Regions from separate parts of the Tatumella sp. UBA2305 genome, predicted to be linked through region 1. Evidence: predicted binding sites of a transcription regulator. Region 1 holds the regulator's gene; the other holds the start of a gene.

Region 1 (7,303 bases):
TGATCATTCCCTGGCAACAAATCTCCCCTGAAACCCTGGATAACCTGATCGAGTCCTTTGTGCTCAGAGAAGGCACCGATTATGGCGAATATGAGCGTACACTGGCTGAAAAAACAGCGGATATTCGTCAGCAATTGAGTGCAGGGAAAATTGTCGTCGTTTGGTCAGAATTACATGAATCTGTAACTCTGATGCCTGCCAGTGATTTCAGGGCTGAGTAGTAACTTCTCCTTACTGACAGATGACACACGCTGCCAGACATGCTAACAATGCTGTCAGCCGTATCGGTCCAGGGAGCAAATTTTCATGTCCGCCAGACATCCTATTATTGCTGTGACCGGATCCAGCGGGGCCGGTACCACAACGACCAGCCTTGCCTTCCGTAAAATATTCCAGCAACTCAACATTCATGCCGCTGAGCTGGAAGGTGACAGCTTTCACCGCTACAGCAGACCAGAAATGGATGTTGCCATCCGCAAAGCCCGTGACTTAGGGCGACATATCAGTTACTTCGGCCCCGAGGCGAACGACTTCTCATTGCTGGAACAGACCTTTAACGAGTACGGCCTGCAGGGTACCGGCCGTTCACGAAAATATCTGCACACCTATGATGAAGCGGTGCCCTGGAAACAGGTCCCCGGAACATTTACTCCCTGGCAGCCACTGCCGGACAATACGGACGTGCTGTTTTATGAAGGTTTACACGGTGGAATTGTCACTGAACAGCATAACGTTGCCGATAAAGTGGACCTGATGGTAGGCGTAGTGCCTATCGTGAACCTGGAATGGATTCAGAAACTTGTCAGGGATATGCGTGAACGAAGCCACTCCAGAGAAGCAGTGATGGATTCAGTGGTACGCTCAATGGATGATTATATTAATTACATCACTCCACAGTTCTCACGCACCCACATCAATTTCCAGCGGGTACCGACTGTCGATACGTCTAATCCTTTCGCCGCCAAAACCATCCCTTCACTGGATGAAAGTTTTGTCGTGATCCATTTTCGTGGTCTGGAAGAAATTAACTTTCCCTATTTACTGGCCATGATCCAGGGTTCGTTTATTTCACATATCAATACACTGGTGGTGCCTGGCGGGAAAATGGGGCTGGCCATGGAATTGATTATGACTCCCCTGGTCAAACGACTCATGGAAGAGCGTTGCCTCAACTAAGGTCACGGGTGCTACCTGGCACCCGTGACCGCCTTGTTAGCGATTAATCACTTCAAAACTATGGGTAATGTTCACTCCTTTACCCAACATTAAAGATACGGAACAATACTTTTCTGCAGATAGCGTTACTGCCCGTTCAACGACGTTATCCGAAAGATTATGGCCGCTGACAATAAAATGCAGATTGATATGGGTAAACAAGCGAGGAGCTTCTTCACGACGTTCAGAAGTCAGCCTGACCTCACAATCAGCAACCTCATGGCGGCCTTTCTGCAGAATAGAGACCACGTCAATGGCACTGCAACTTCCGGTTGCCATAAGGACCATTTCCATCGGACTGGGTGCCTTATCGCCTGAGTTTCCATCCATCAGAACCTGGTGTCCGGACGCAGACTCCCCGATAAAGTTCAGTCCTTCGACCCATTTCACACGTGCCTGCATTATGCTCACTCTCAATTGTTAAAATTTCCGCCAGATTACTCCTTCAGAGTATAAACAGCAATCTGCCCCAAATGACAAAAGTCAGACAAGACAACAGGAGACAGTTTCGTCAGGGTGTGCTACAAACAGAGGGTAGAGTTTTTTTACCCGATGACAACTATGGCTAAACGAGCAGGATCGTCAGAAAGGAGCCTGACTGATTGTCGTGAATGCCAGCCGAAAATGCCCTATGATTTCAGCGCCCCACAGGAGCTTACCCCCTGTGTTTCCGGCACGATTACAACAGAGGATAGAAGAGAATGGTTCTTGGTAAACCACAAACAGACCCTACATTAGAATGGTTCCTGTCCCATTGTCATATTCACAAATACCCCTCCAAGAGCACACTTATCCATCAGGGTGAGAAAGCGGAAACCCTTTACTACATTGTTAAGGGCTCCGTCGCAGTTCTGATTAAAGATGAAGAAGGAAAGGAGATGATCCTCTCTTATCTGAATCAGGGCGATTTCATTGGAGAGTTGGGATTATTTGAGGAAGGTCAGGAACGAAGCGCCTGGGTACGTGCCAAAGTGGCATGTGAAGTTGCGGAAATTTCATACAAGAAATTTCGCCAGCTCATCCAGGTCAATCCCGAAATTTTAATGCGCTTGTCATCTCAGATGGCCCGGCGCCTGCAGGTCACTTCTGAAAAAGTAGGCAACCTGGCCTTCCTTGACGTGACTGGCCGTATCGCTCAGACGCTACTTAACCTGGCACGACAGCCGGATGCTATGACTCACCCGGATGGAATGCAGATTAAAATTACCCGTCAGGAAATTGGCCAAATCGTCGGCTGCTCCCGCGAAACAGTAGGACGTATTCTTAAAATGCTGGAAGATCAGAATCTCATCTCCGCGCATGGAAAAACGATCGTCGTCTACGGCACCCGTTAATTTGTGATATGCACGGCAGGCCCCTGCCGTGTTCCGTTTTACTGTCTACCTGCGGTTGTATCTGATGTGGCGCAGAATTATTTATCATCCGGAAGTCAATTACGCACTGCGTCAAACGCTGGTCCTCTGTCTACCCGTTGCGATTAGCTGGCTGGCGGGAGATCTGCAAAAAGGGCTGCTCTTCTCGCTGGTTCCCGCATGCTGTAATCTTTCCGGGCTGGACACTCCGCACCGTCATTTTTTTAAGCGCATTATTATTGGTGGATCGTTGTTTGCCTTCAGCAGCTTTCTGCTGCAATGGTTGTTGCAACATAATGTCCCACTACCATTTATTGTCGGAATTTTACCTCTGCTGATTGGTGTTTGCGGCGAAATCAGTCCATTACATGGCCGTCTGTTGCCGGGTGCGTTGATCGCCATGACTTTTACGCTCAGTCTGGCTGGAAGAATGCCGGTATGGGGCCCGCCACTATTATATGGCGGCGGAACATTATGGTATGGACTGTTTAACTGGTATTGGTTCAGACTGTCAAAAGATCAGCCGCTGCGGGAAACTCTTAGCCTGCTGTACCGTGCACTGGCTAACTATTGTGAAGCGAAATACGCACTACTCAGCAGTAACGATTATGATAAATCGCTGCCCGAACTGTTGAATTATCAACAAAAAGTTGTCGATCTGATAAATACTGGCTATCAGCAAATTCATATGCTTTCGGCGGAAAAAAACAGCCGCGAACGCTATTTAATCCGGACATTTATGATGGCCGAAGATTTGCAGGAACACATTTCTGTCACTCTTAGCCAGAGCAAAGATGTCAGGGAACTGGTGGAAAAAAGCCAGTCAGCGGACATAATCAAGCGTAATGCCGGGCAGGTGGCTGAGCAGTTAAGAAAGACAGCGGACAATATCCTGTATCACCAGATACCCGGCAAGTTTTCGATGAGTGAATCCCTGGAAGAGTTACAGAATATCGCCCGTCGGTATCCTGACAATCCTGTCGGACAATTTTACTCTTATCACTTCAGTAAAATAGCCAAAGTGCTGCAATCAGGGATGCCGCTTTATCGCCGTGATATTATGGCAGATACTCAGCGTCGTTTACCTTTTTGGCCGGCGTTACGCAGCTATTTGTCATTTAAATCGACGGCTCTGCGTACTGCAGGACGTTTCTCCGTGATGCTGATGGCAGCCAGTATGTTGGCCCTGTCGCTGAATATGCCAAAACCTTACTGGGTACTGATGACCATTATTCTGGTCAGCCAGAATGGTTATATCGCCACCCGGGTACGAATCCAACACCGTGCCCTTGGCACATTTGCCGGGCTTATTATTGCGGCCTTATCATTGAAGCTATCTACCCCGGAACCGGTCATCCTGCTCACGATGCTGGTGATTACACTGTTCAGCTATCTTTTCTCACGCCAGTATTACGGATGGGCGACGATTGGTTTTACCGTGACCGCGGTATACAGCCTGCAGTTATTATCACTGAATGGGGTGAATTTCCTGGTTCCCCGGCTGCTGGATACGCTGATGGGCTGCCTGATTGCCTTTGCCGGGATGGTTTGGCTATGGCCACAATGGCAAAGTGCGTTATTACGTAAAAATGCTCAGGATGTGCTGGAGACCTACCAGACCGCCTTACAAATCCTGCTTGGACCTGAACAAACTGCCGATGTGCTGGAAAATATCAGAATAAAAGCCAACCAGCGGCATAATGCCCTGTTTAATTCGCTGAATCAGGCCATGCAGGAACCCGGCTTTGATAACGAATACCTGAGTGAAATGCGCCTGTGGGTAACGCATAGCCAGTTCATCGTTGAGCATATCAATGTACTGACCACACTTGCCCGTGAACATACCATGCTGACTCCGAATCTTGCTCAGCGCTATCTGGAATCCTGTGAAATAGCACTGCAACAGTGTCAACAACGGCTCCGTTACCAGAATGATGAGGATCACAGTAATTTTGTCATGGATGCACCGGACAAAATTCCCCTCGGCCCGGTCACTATTATGGAAAGACAGCTGGATCAGATCTTGAGCCATCTTAAAGTGATGAAAACTATTTCGTCTATCGTCTGGCGTCAGCGTCCCCGTCACGGTCAGTGGCTGATAAGTAAAAATACCCACCCTGAACATAACAATAATGGCAGCCCAAAGGCTGCCAACAGAGACTAGTTTAGGCAAATATCTTTTCGGCAGCTTTTGCCAGACGGGACATTCCCTCACGGACATCCTGTTCAGGGATCACCAGGGACGGTGCAAAGCGAATAACCCCGGTACCGGCAGTCAGGATCATTACTCCCTCATCTGCTGCAGCATGCAGCAAATCACGGGCCTTCGACTGAAACTCTTCTTTCAGTGCGGCACCAATCAGTAAACCCTTGCCGCGGATTTCGCTGAAGACAGAGAAACGTTGATTAATTTTTTCAAGTTCTTCAACAAACCACTGACGACGCTGTTCAATTCCTTCCAGCACTTCTGGTGTGTTTATGGTATCCAATGCAGTTTCAGCAATGGCACACGCCAGAGGGTTACCTCCGTATGTCGTTCCGTGAGTTCCCGGAGACATTGCTGAGGCAATCTCTTCAGTAGTCAGCATTGCGCTGACAGGGAATCCGCCGCCTAATGCTTTGGCAGTGGTCAGAATATCAGGCGTAACTCCATAGTGTTCATAAGCGAAGAGTTTACCACTACGACCCATTCCGCTTTGCACTTCATCCAGGACTAACAATGCCTGATATTGGTCACAGAGCGCACGCAATCCCTGCATAAACTCAGGCGTGGCTGGTGTGATCCCCCCTTCGCCCTGGATGGGTTCCAGCACGACCGCACAGGTATGATCATCCATCACCGCTTTCACTGCCTCCAGGTCATTAAAAGGAACATGTACAATGTCTGCCGGTTTAGGCCCGAAACCATCAGAATACTTCGGCTGACCGCCGACCGATACCGTAAACAAGGTACGACCATGAAAAGCGTGATGGAAAGCGATAATTTTTGTTTTGTAAGGGCTGTGACGCACTGATGAATAGTAACGGGCTAGTTTAAATGCCGCTTCATTCGCTTCAGCACCAGAATTGGCAAAAAAGACCCGCTCAGCAAAAGTTGCGGCAATCAGCTTACTTGCCAGTCGTAAAGCTGGCTCATTGGTGAAAACATTACTGGTGTGCCACAGAGTTTCACCCTGGGTTTTCAACGTTTCAACCAATGCCGGATGGCAGTGGCCTAATGCCGTTACCGCAATCCCGCCGGAAAAATCAACATACTCTTTTCCCTGCTGGTCCCACACGCGGCTGCCTTTACCCCTGACAGGGACAAACTGAGCTGGCGCATAAACAGGCAAAATCACCTGATCAAATGTTTCCCGGTTTACTGCCATCGTCTCTTTTGCCATTGAATATCCCGCCTGATTGTCGTGTCTGTTAAATTAAATAACCAGTCAAAAAATATGCATAAAAAATCAGGTAAAGGCAAACATTAACCGGCCTGATTAACGAAGTTTTTCAATAATTCTACACCCTGCTCACTCATAATGCTTTCAGGATGAAACTGAACTCCCTCGACTGCCAGGGTTTTATGTCGGATTCCCATGATTTCATCAAACTGATGATTGTTTTCGCTCCAGGCAGTGATCTCCAGACAATCCGGAAGTGTTTCAGCCTCTGCAACCAGTGAATGGTAACGGGTAACAGTCAGTGGGTTATTCAGTTGACTGAACACCCCCCGGCCATCGTGGCAAATCAATGAAGTTTTACCATGCATGGGCTGTCGGGCACGAACCACATGGCCTCCAAACGCCATCGCAATCGCCTGATGTCCCAGGCAAACGCCAAGAATGGGTATTTTGCCGGCAAAATGACGGATAGCCGCCACCGAAATACCCGCCTGATCAGGTGTACAAGGTCCCGGGGATATCACCAGGTGAGTGACGGGTAATGCTTCAATATCTGCAAGTGTGAGTGCGTCGTTACGCTCTACCCGGACACTCACTCCTGCCTGGGTAAAATACTGGCAGAGGTTCCAGGTGAAAGAATCATAGTTATCGATCAGAAGTAACATGGCTGGCCTTTCCCGCCCGATAATCATCCAAAGTCTTTCCGGACATATCGCCATTTTCGGCATCCGACGATTCAGCGGCAGGCATCATTTTTAGTGCAGGAAGCCAGTGAGATTAACTGGTAATCTCACTGGCGGATAGCTATTCAGGGTAAAACTTTTGCAGAAATAATCGTCACTGGTTTTGACGGAACGTTCTGATAAGGACCGACATTGGAAGTAGCGACCTGGGAAATACTATCCGCAACATCCATACCTTTGATCACTTTACCAAACACAGCATAACCGAAGTCACGCTGACCATGATCCAGGAAGGCATTGTCAGAAACGTTGATAAAGAACTGGCTGGTCGCACTGTCCGGATCAGCGGTACGTGCCATAGAGATAGTCCCCCTCAGGTTACGTAATCCGTTGTCTGCCTCATTCTTAATCGGCGCTCCTGGTGCTTTTTCTTTCATATCCGCAGTGAAGCCCCCGCCCTGGATCATAAAGCCCGGAATTACCCGATGAAATACTGTGTTGTTATAAAAGCCACTATTGACGTAGCTGATAAAGTTTTTAACGGTGATCGGTGCTTTCTGATCATTCAGTTCCAGCTCAATGTTACCGGCTGAAGTCGTCAGCAACACATGAGTATCAGCCACTGCAGCCGCAGAGGAAAGAGCAAGCAATGCCACTGCTGCCGCCAAAG
Region 2 (7,303 bases), on a different contig from region 1:
CTTAATAGCAGGTAATTCACCTTTCCGCTATTATAGGCATTCAGTGCGCCCTGAATACGATACAGATAATACTGATTCGGCTCACCTCCGCGGTAATACTTGGAGGTGCCGAGTACCACGCCCACTTCACGATGGGGTAAGTCACTGATGTTTTCGTAAATATAAGGCGCAGTTTTCCAGCTGATCCATCGATCAAGACCCAATGCAGTGATCCCTGCCAGCAGGATCAGGCAACAGATAATGGTTAAGATGCGTTTCAGCATGCGGCCTTATGACTCACTGGTTGATAGTTGAAAGTGACCCAAGGGTACTTGAGCCACTTGCGACAGGCAAGACTGATGTGTGACCCGACGAAAGACACGCGCTATTACCGGGTCACGGACATCAGATGGATGTACGGCGGTAATGGCGGTACTGAGGTTTCCAGAAATTATCTTCTACTGCCTGAGTCAGGACTTCTTCAGAGGTTTCTATAGCAACGCCTGCCGCCTGGGCGGCTTTAGCCACCTCAATGGCAATGTAGCGGGATACCTGCTGAATATCTTTCAGTTCCGGTAAGACCGGGCCTTCACCTTTGGTAGCCAGTGGAGAACAATCTGCCAGTGCACGGCTGGCGCTCATAAGCATGGAGTCGGTGATCCGGCTGGCTTTTGAGGCGATAACACCCAGTCCGATACCCGGGAAGATATAGGCATTATTACACTGGGCAATCGGGTAGGTTTTATCTTTCCAGCTGACCGGCGCGAACGGGCTTCCGGTAGCGACCAGTGCGGCACCTTCCGTCCAGGCGATCAGGTCTGCCGGGACTGCTTCAACACGGGATGTCGGGTTAGACAACGGCATAATGATAGGGCGAGGGCAGTGGCTGTGCATTTCACGGATAATTTCTTCTGTGAACAGTCCCGGCTGACCAGAAACCCCGACTAATACCGTCGGCTTCGCATTGCGGACTACATCCAGCAGCGAAATTGCGTCATTTTCTACCTGCCAGCCAGCCACATCCTCAGATGCCTGGATCAGACGGGTCTGGAAAGGCAACAGATTAGGTAGCTTATCGGTCAGTAAACCATAACGGTCGACCATCATCACCCGGCGACGGGCTTCAGCATCGCTAAGACCTTCGGCTTTCATTTCAATTATGATCTGCTCGGCAATCCCACACCCGGCAGAACCAGCGCCCAGGAAAACCACAGTCTGGTCAGAAATCTTGCCACCTGCAGCACGACTGGCGGCGATCAGCGTTCCCACAGCGACTGCTGCGGTGCCCTGAATATCATCGTTAAAACAGCACAGTTCATCACGGTATTGTTCCAGCAACGGCATGGCATTTTTCTGAGCAAAATCTTCAAACTGCAGCAGAACATTGGGCCAGCGACGTTTTACCGCAGAGATAAATTCATGAATAAATTCTGCATATTCCTCGCCCCCAATCCTTGGGTTGCGCCAGCCCATATACAACGGATCGTTTAGCAACTGCTGGTTATTGGTTCCGACATCCAGCGCGACAGGCAGCGTGTATGCCGGGCTGATACCCCCACAGGCGGTATACAGAGATAATTTGCCGATAGGGATCCCCATTCCGCCGATCCCCAGGTCACCCAGTCCGAGGATCCTTTCTCCATCGGTAACAACAATGACTTTGACGTTCTGTTTGGTCGCATTTTGCAGCATATCTTCGATATGCTCACGGTTGGGATAAGAAATAAATACCCCACGGGCGCGGCGGTAGATCTCGGAAAAGTGTTCGCAAGCGGCGCCTACCGTCGGGGTATAAATGATAGGCATGACTTCTTCAAGGTGGTCATCCAGCAGGCGGTAAAACAGGGTTTCATTCGTGTCCTGAATATTTCGCAGATAAACGTGCTTATCGTTGTTATTCTTGAACTCCTGAAACTGATGCCAGGCACGCTCAGCCTGTTCCTCGATGGTTTCCACGGTTTCCGGCAGCAGACCATTAAGATTAAATTCGTTACGCTCTTCCCGTGTAAAGGCACTGCCTTTGTTAAGTAACGGAAATTCCAGAAGAATAGGACCCGCGTAAGGGATGTATAACGGGCGTTTGCTTTCGTAGTCGAGTTCCATGTCGTGCATGCTCCTCAGAATAGACTCCGGTGACCGCACAGTGTCACCAAAGGTGTCAGTGTCTGACAAAAATATAGCGTTAACCGCCGAATGATAAGTATAAAAGATCAATAAATTGTTAATGATGACGCAAATTTAACCAACAACATTCAGGGCGCTGTCTGCAGAGCGACCACCAGCAGCTGGTGGCAACCCAGATCCTCGAGTGTTGCACGGGTAGCTCTGTGCTGACTCAGTTTGGCTCCGGCGTTTTCAGCCAGTACGGCCTGACGAATGGCAAGACAATCTCCGCCCTGTAAATTCATTAAAATCAGTGCAGATTGTAGCGGCGGTAACGACGGGTTATAGGCGGCATTTTCGGCGTAGCGTCCGGCGTAAACGGTACCTTCATCACTTAACAGAGCAACGCCACTGTAAGCGCCGGAATAGGGGGCATAGCTGGCAGCAGCTGCCTGAATCGCGGCATTGATCAGGGGATCCTGATGGCCGACAAAAGATTGTGTATCTTCATCCATCAGTACCTGACTAATTTGCAAATCAGCAGGACCGAAGGCTTCCGGCAGATATTCAGCCAGAGTCCGCGGCGGCCGGCCGGGCAGACATACCTGCAGCAATCCTCCGCTGTTAAGTTCGTTCATAAATTGCCGGCAATGCCCGCAGGGGGTGTAGTTGACCGTAATGGCGTTCAGTCGCTTTTCTCCGGAGAGCCAGGCATGAGTCACTGCACACTGTTCTGCATGAATGGTTTGTTGTAAAGGAGCGCCGCTAAACTCCATATTGGCCCCAAAGTACCAGTGACCACTAATGCCGCGTGCGATGGCCCCGACATTGAATTCAGATAACGGCGTCAGCGCACAACTGGCGGCCAGAGGCAACAGCGCAAGAGCCAGTGCATTTTCATCTAAGTCGCTGCGAGCCATGAGCCGTGAGATAGTTTGCGGATCAAGGGTAGCCTTAAATTGTGGGCTGTCGATGAGCGGCAATAATTCCTGCTGCAAGGTGGCATCGAGGTTCGCAAAAGCGGATCTGTATCGTGGGTGCATACCATGCCTCATTCAATGAACCTAAGTTGGGTAGGTTTTTATATGTGATCTCTGTCAAATGTACAATGTAACCGTCAGTTTTGATTACAACTATGCGGGACCTGTCGCAAAGTTACCCGCTGGTCAACCTGGCCTGAGGTAACAATAAAAATCTCAAAGAAAAAAAGCCGGCGAAGACCGGCTTTTAATCAACAGATGAGGCTGGTTGGGTTAGCGTACCGGCATTCCCGGTTGAGCGCCGCTGTCAGCAGAGAGGATAAACAGATCTTTGCCACCCTGACCGGCTGACAGTACCATCCCTTCGGAAACACCAAAGCGCATTTTACGTGGTGCGAGGTTGGCCACGATAATGGTCAGTCGTCCCACCAGAACTGACGGGTCAGGATAGGCTGCACGAATTCCGGAGAAAATCTGCCGTTTCTCACCTCCGACATCCAGCATCAGACGTAAGAGTTTATCAGACCCTTCGACCAGTTCTGCTTGTTCAATCAGAGCAACACGCATATCCACTTTGGAAAAATCATCAATGCCTATCACGCCTTCCGTCTGCTCTTCAGCCTTTTTAGCCGCTTTTTCGGTGGCGACTGAAGCTTTTTTATCCGCCTTAGCGGTGACCGGGGCAGGTGTCTGTGCGGCGTCTTCTTTCGATGCATCCACCAGGGCTGCCACCTTCGCCATTTCGATACGCTGGTAGAGCGCTTTAAATGGCGCAACGGTATGACCTGTCAGTGGTTGTGCCACGCTGTCCCAGGTCAGTTCACTGTTCAGGAAGGCTTCAGTCCGCTGAGCCAGTTCCGGCAACACCGGTTTGAGCCAGGTCATCAGAATACGGAACAGGTGAATACCCATTGAGCAGATAGCCTGCAGATCAGCCTCACGGCCTTCCTGTTTGGCGACGACCCACGGGGCCTGCTCATCCACATAGCGGTTTGCCAGGTCTGCCAGGGACATAATTTCGCGGATAGCGCGGCTATACTCACGGCTTTCCCAGGCATCGCCAATTTTTTCACTGGCATCAACAAAGGTCTGGTACAGCGCCGGGTCGGCCAGATGATCAGACAGTTTTCCGTTAAAACGTTTAGTAATAAATCCGGCATTACGAGACGCCAGGTTAACGACTTTATTGACAATATCTGCATTAACCCGCTGTACGAAATCTTCCAGATTCAGGTCAATATCATCAATACGTGAAGAGAGCTTGGCGGCATAGTAGTAACGCAGGCTGTCGGCGTCCAGGTGTCGTAACCAGGTACTGGCTTTAATAAATGTCCCGCGGGATTTAGACATTTTGGCACCGTTTACCGTAACGTAACCATGAACAAACAGGTTGTCAGGTTTACGGTACCCGCTGCCTTCCAGCATCGCCGGCCAGAACAGGCTATGGAAATAGACGATATCCTTTCCGATAAAGTGATACAGCTCAGTCGTCGAGTCTTTTTTCCAGTACTCCTCGAAATCGATATCACCCCGTTTGTCACACAGATTCTTAAACGATCCCATATAACCGATAGGCGCATCCAGCCAGACATAGAAATACTTGCCCGGAGCATCCGGAATCTCGAAACCGAAATACGGCGCATCACGCGAAATATCCCATTGTTGCAGACCGGAGTCGAACCACTCCTGCATCTTATTCGCGACCTGTTCCTGCAATGCCCCGGAGCGGGTCCAGGTCTGCAACATGGCGGAAAATGAGGGCAAATCAAAGAAGAAATGCTCAGAATCACGCATTACCGGAGTCGAACCGGAAATCACTGACTTAGGTTCAATCAGTTCAGTCGGGCTGTACGTTGCCCCGCAGACTTCGCAATTATCGCCGTACTGGTCAGGTGTTTTACACTTCGGACAGGTTCCTTTGACAAAACGGTCCGGCAAAAACATCCCTTTTTCCGGGTCATAAAGCTGAGAAATGGTACGGTTTTTAATAAAACCGTTTTGTTTTAGGCGACCATAAATTTGTTCAGACAGTACGCGGTTTTCTTCACTGTGAGTAGAGTGATAATTGTCATAACTGATGTTAAACCCGGCGAAATCTGTCTGATGTTCCCGGCTCATCTCACCAATCATTTGCTCCGGGGTAACCCCGAGTTGCTGTGCTTTCAGCATGATAGGTGTACCGTGGGCGTCGTCAGCACAAATAAACCACAGGGTATTGCCACGCATTCGCTGGTAACGTACCCAGATATCTGCCTGGATGTGTTCCAGCATATGCCCGAGATGGATTGATCCATTGGCGTACGGCAGAGCGCACGTTACCATTATTTTTTTAGCGAGCTGATTCATAGTTTGCGTAGCTTTCTGTTGGTTTGAAAATGAGTTCTGAATGGTAACCGAAGGCACCGTTAACGTAAACAAGCGCTGGGGGATAATGGCAGGATCGCAGGCCACAGGAGCGATCTGTTACACTAGCGGTTGAACAGCGGTTTATTGTGCGTTGTGGTTACCACGTAATCTGTCAGAAGGAGAAGGGATGATGTCAGATTCCCGTCAGCAATATTCACCGGAAGCCCTGTATCAGCAGGTGAGCGCCGTCGTACAACGCTTTGTACATCCGACCCTGCAACAGGATCTGGTCCGGCTGAATGCTGTGCATCATGTGGCGCTGCTGGACAACGTATTACATATCGAACTGGTGATGCCGTTTGCCTGGCAGTCCGGGTTTGAGGCATTACAGCAGGCGGTGAACGCCGAATTGCAACAGCTGTCAGGAGCCTCTCGCGTCGAGTGGCGACTGACCCACGACATCGCCACCCTGAAGCGGGTGAAAAATCTTCCTTCGGGGCACGGCGTAAAAAATATTATTGCAGTCAGCTCAGGCAAAGGGGGGGTAGGAAAGTCCTCGACAGCCATCAATCTGGCGCTGGCGCTGATGGCTGAAGGGGCCCGTGTGGGATTACTGGATGCCGATATTTATGGGCCATCAATACCTTTAATGATTGGGACGGAAGAGAGGCGGCCTTCCTCACCTGACGGCAAACATATGGCTCCTGTTATGGCTCACGGGCTGGCCACCAACTCGATAGGTTATCTGGTCACCGAAGATAATGCGATGGTCTGGCGCGGGCCGATGGCCAGTAAAGCATTGTTGCAATTACTTAACGAAACCCTGTGGCCCGAACTCGATTATCTGGTTATTGATATGCCTCCCGGCACAGGGGATATCCAGCTGACACTGGCGCAGAATATACCGGTAACGGCGGCGATGGTGGTGACCACGCCCCAGGATGTGGCACTGCTCGATGCCCGTAAAGGCATCGTGATGTTTAATAAAGTCGATGTCCCGGTACTGGGTGTGGTGGAAAATATGAGTGTTCATATTTGTAGCCAGTGTGGTTTTCATGAGCCAATTTTTGGCACCGGCGGTGCGGAAAAACTGTCTGAAGATTACGGTATCGAATTGTTGGGACAGATCCCGCTGCATATTTCATTACGTGAAGATCTGGATGCCGGAGAACCCACAGTCATCCGGCAACCGGACAGTGAATTTACTCAACTTTATCGCCGGATGGCTTCGACGGTGGCGGCGAAACTCTACTGGCAGGGTAAAGTGATCCCCGCGGATATCAGTTTCCGCGCCCTGTAATTCTGGTGTCTGCGTCATCATTGTCAACGCGGTGATGACGCGGATAGTGCATCAGAATATAGGGACCTTCTTCCGATTCTCCGCAGGCAATGTCCTCCCAGCCATGTTGCAGGTAAAACTGGTGGGCAGCATGATTTTTGGCCATGCATTTCAGACTGCCGGTCGTTGTAAACTGTTGCTGTACCTGTTGCAATAGTGCCGAACCTACACCGCCTCGCTGGTAATCCGGGCTGACAAATAAACTGTGCAGAAAATTATTGACCGGCGACCAGGCCGCGAAACCGGCACGCTCCTGATCTGCCATGGCAACGAACACCTGCTCACCGAGAATCAACGGGTCAAAATCCTCCAGCTGCCAGTTATCGCCGGTCAGCCAGTGCCAGTTACTCCGGCGACTGGACAGATACAGTGTTCTGAGAAACGGGCGATCGGCTTCGCAGTAAGGGCGTATGATAAAGCTCAGGGACTTTTCCATGGGCAAACTCTATACCGGATAACGGGTTAAATGAAACAGTCCAGCATATTATTCATCCACCGTTTAATAGATTTTAGTTATTAAATTGATAACGACAGAGTATTGGTGCTCTCTGAGCCG

What was found. Region 1 encodes CRP, which controls carbon source genes, mostly activating them, when cyclic AMP is high. Its sites were predicted from a motif close to ATGTGANNNNNNTCACAT; they were not measured.
Region 2: the regulator CRP is predicted to act here: its motif matches at 3,168-3,185, upstream of cdd (cytidine deaminase).

The regions. Positions count from the first base shown of each region.
Region 1 covers NZ_DDVT01000018.1:170,756-178,058, reverse strand. The annotation lists gene B3Z23_RS11825 (YheU family protein) at 1-221, shown strand, start outside; gene B3Z23_RS11820 (phosphoribulokinase) at 307-1,176, shown strand; gene B3Z23_RS11815 (OsmC family protein) at 1,213-1,617, opposite strand; gene crp (cAMP-activated global transcriptional regulator CRP) at 1,917-2,549, shown strand; gene B3Z23_RS11805 (YccS/YhfK family putative transporter) at 2,614-4,731, shown strand; gene argD (bifunctional acetylornithine/succinyldiaminopimelate transaminase) at 4,733-5,950, opposite strand; gene B3Z23_RS11795 (anthranilate synthase component II) at 6,034-6,615, opposite strand; gene ppiA (peptidylprolyl isomerase A) at 6,759-7,303, opposite strand, start outside.
Region 2 covers NZ_DDVT01000012.1:125,865-133,167, reverse strand. The annotation lists gene sanA (outer membrane permeability protein SanA) at 1-263, opposite strand, end outside; gene B3Z23_RS05620 (NAD-dependent malic enzyme) at 385-2,082, opposite strand; gene cdd (cytidine deaminase) at 2,232-3,125, opposite strand; gene metG (methionine--tRNA ligase) at 3,336-5,408, opposite strand; gene apbC (iron-sulfur cluster carrier protein ApbC) at 5,596-6,708, shown strand; gene B3Z23_RS05600 (GNAT family N-acetyltransferase) at 6,689-7,183, opposite strand.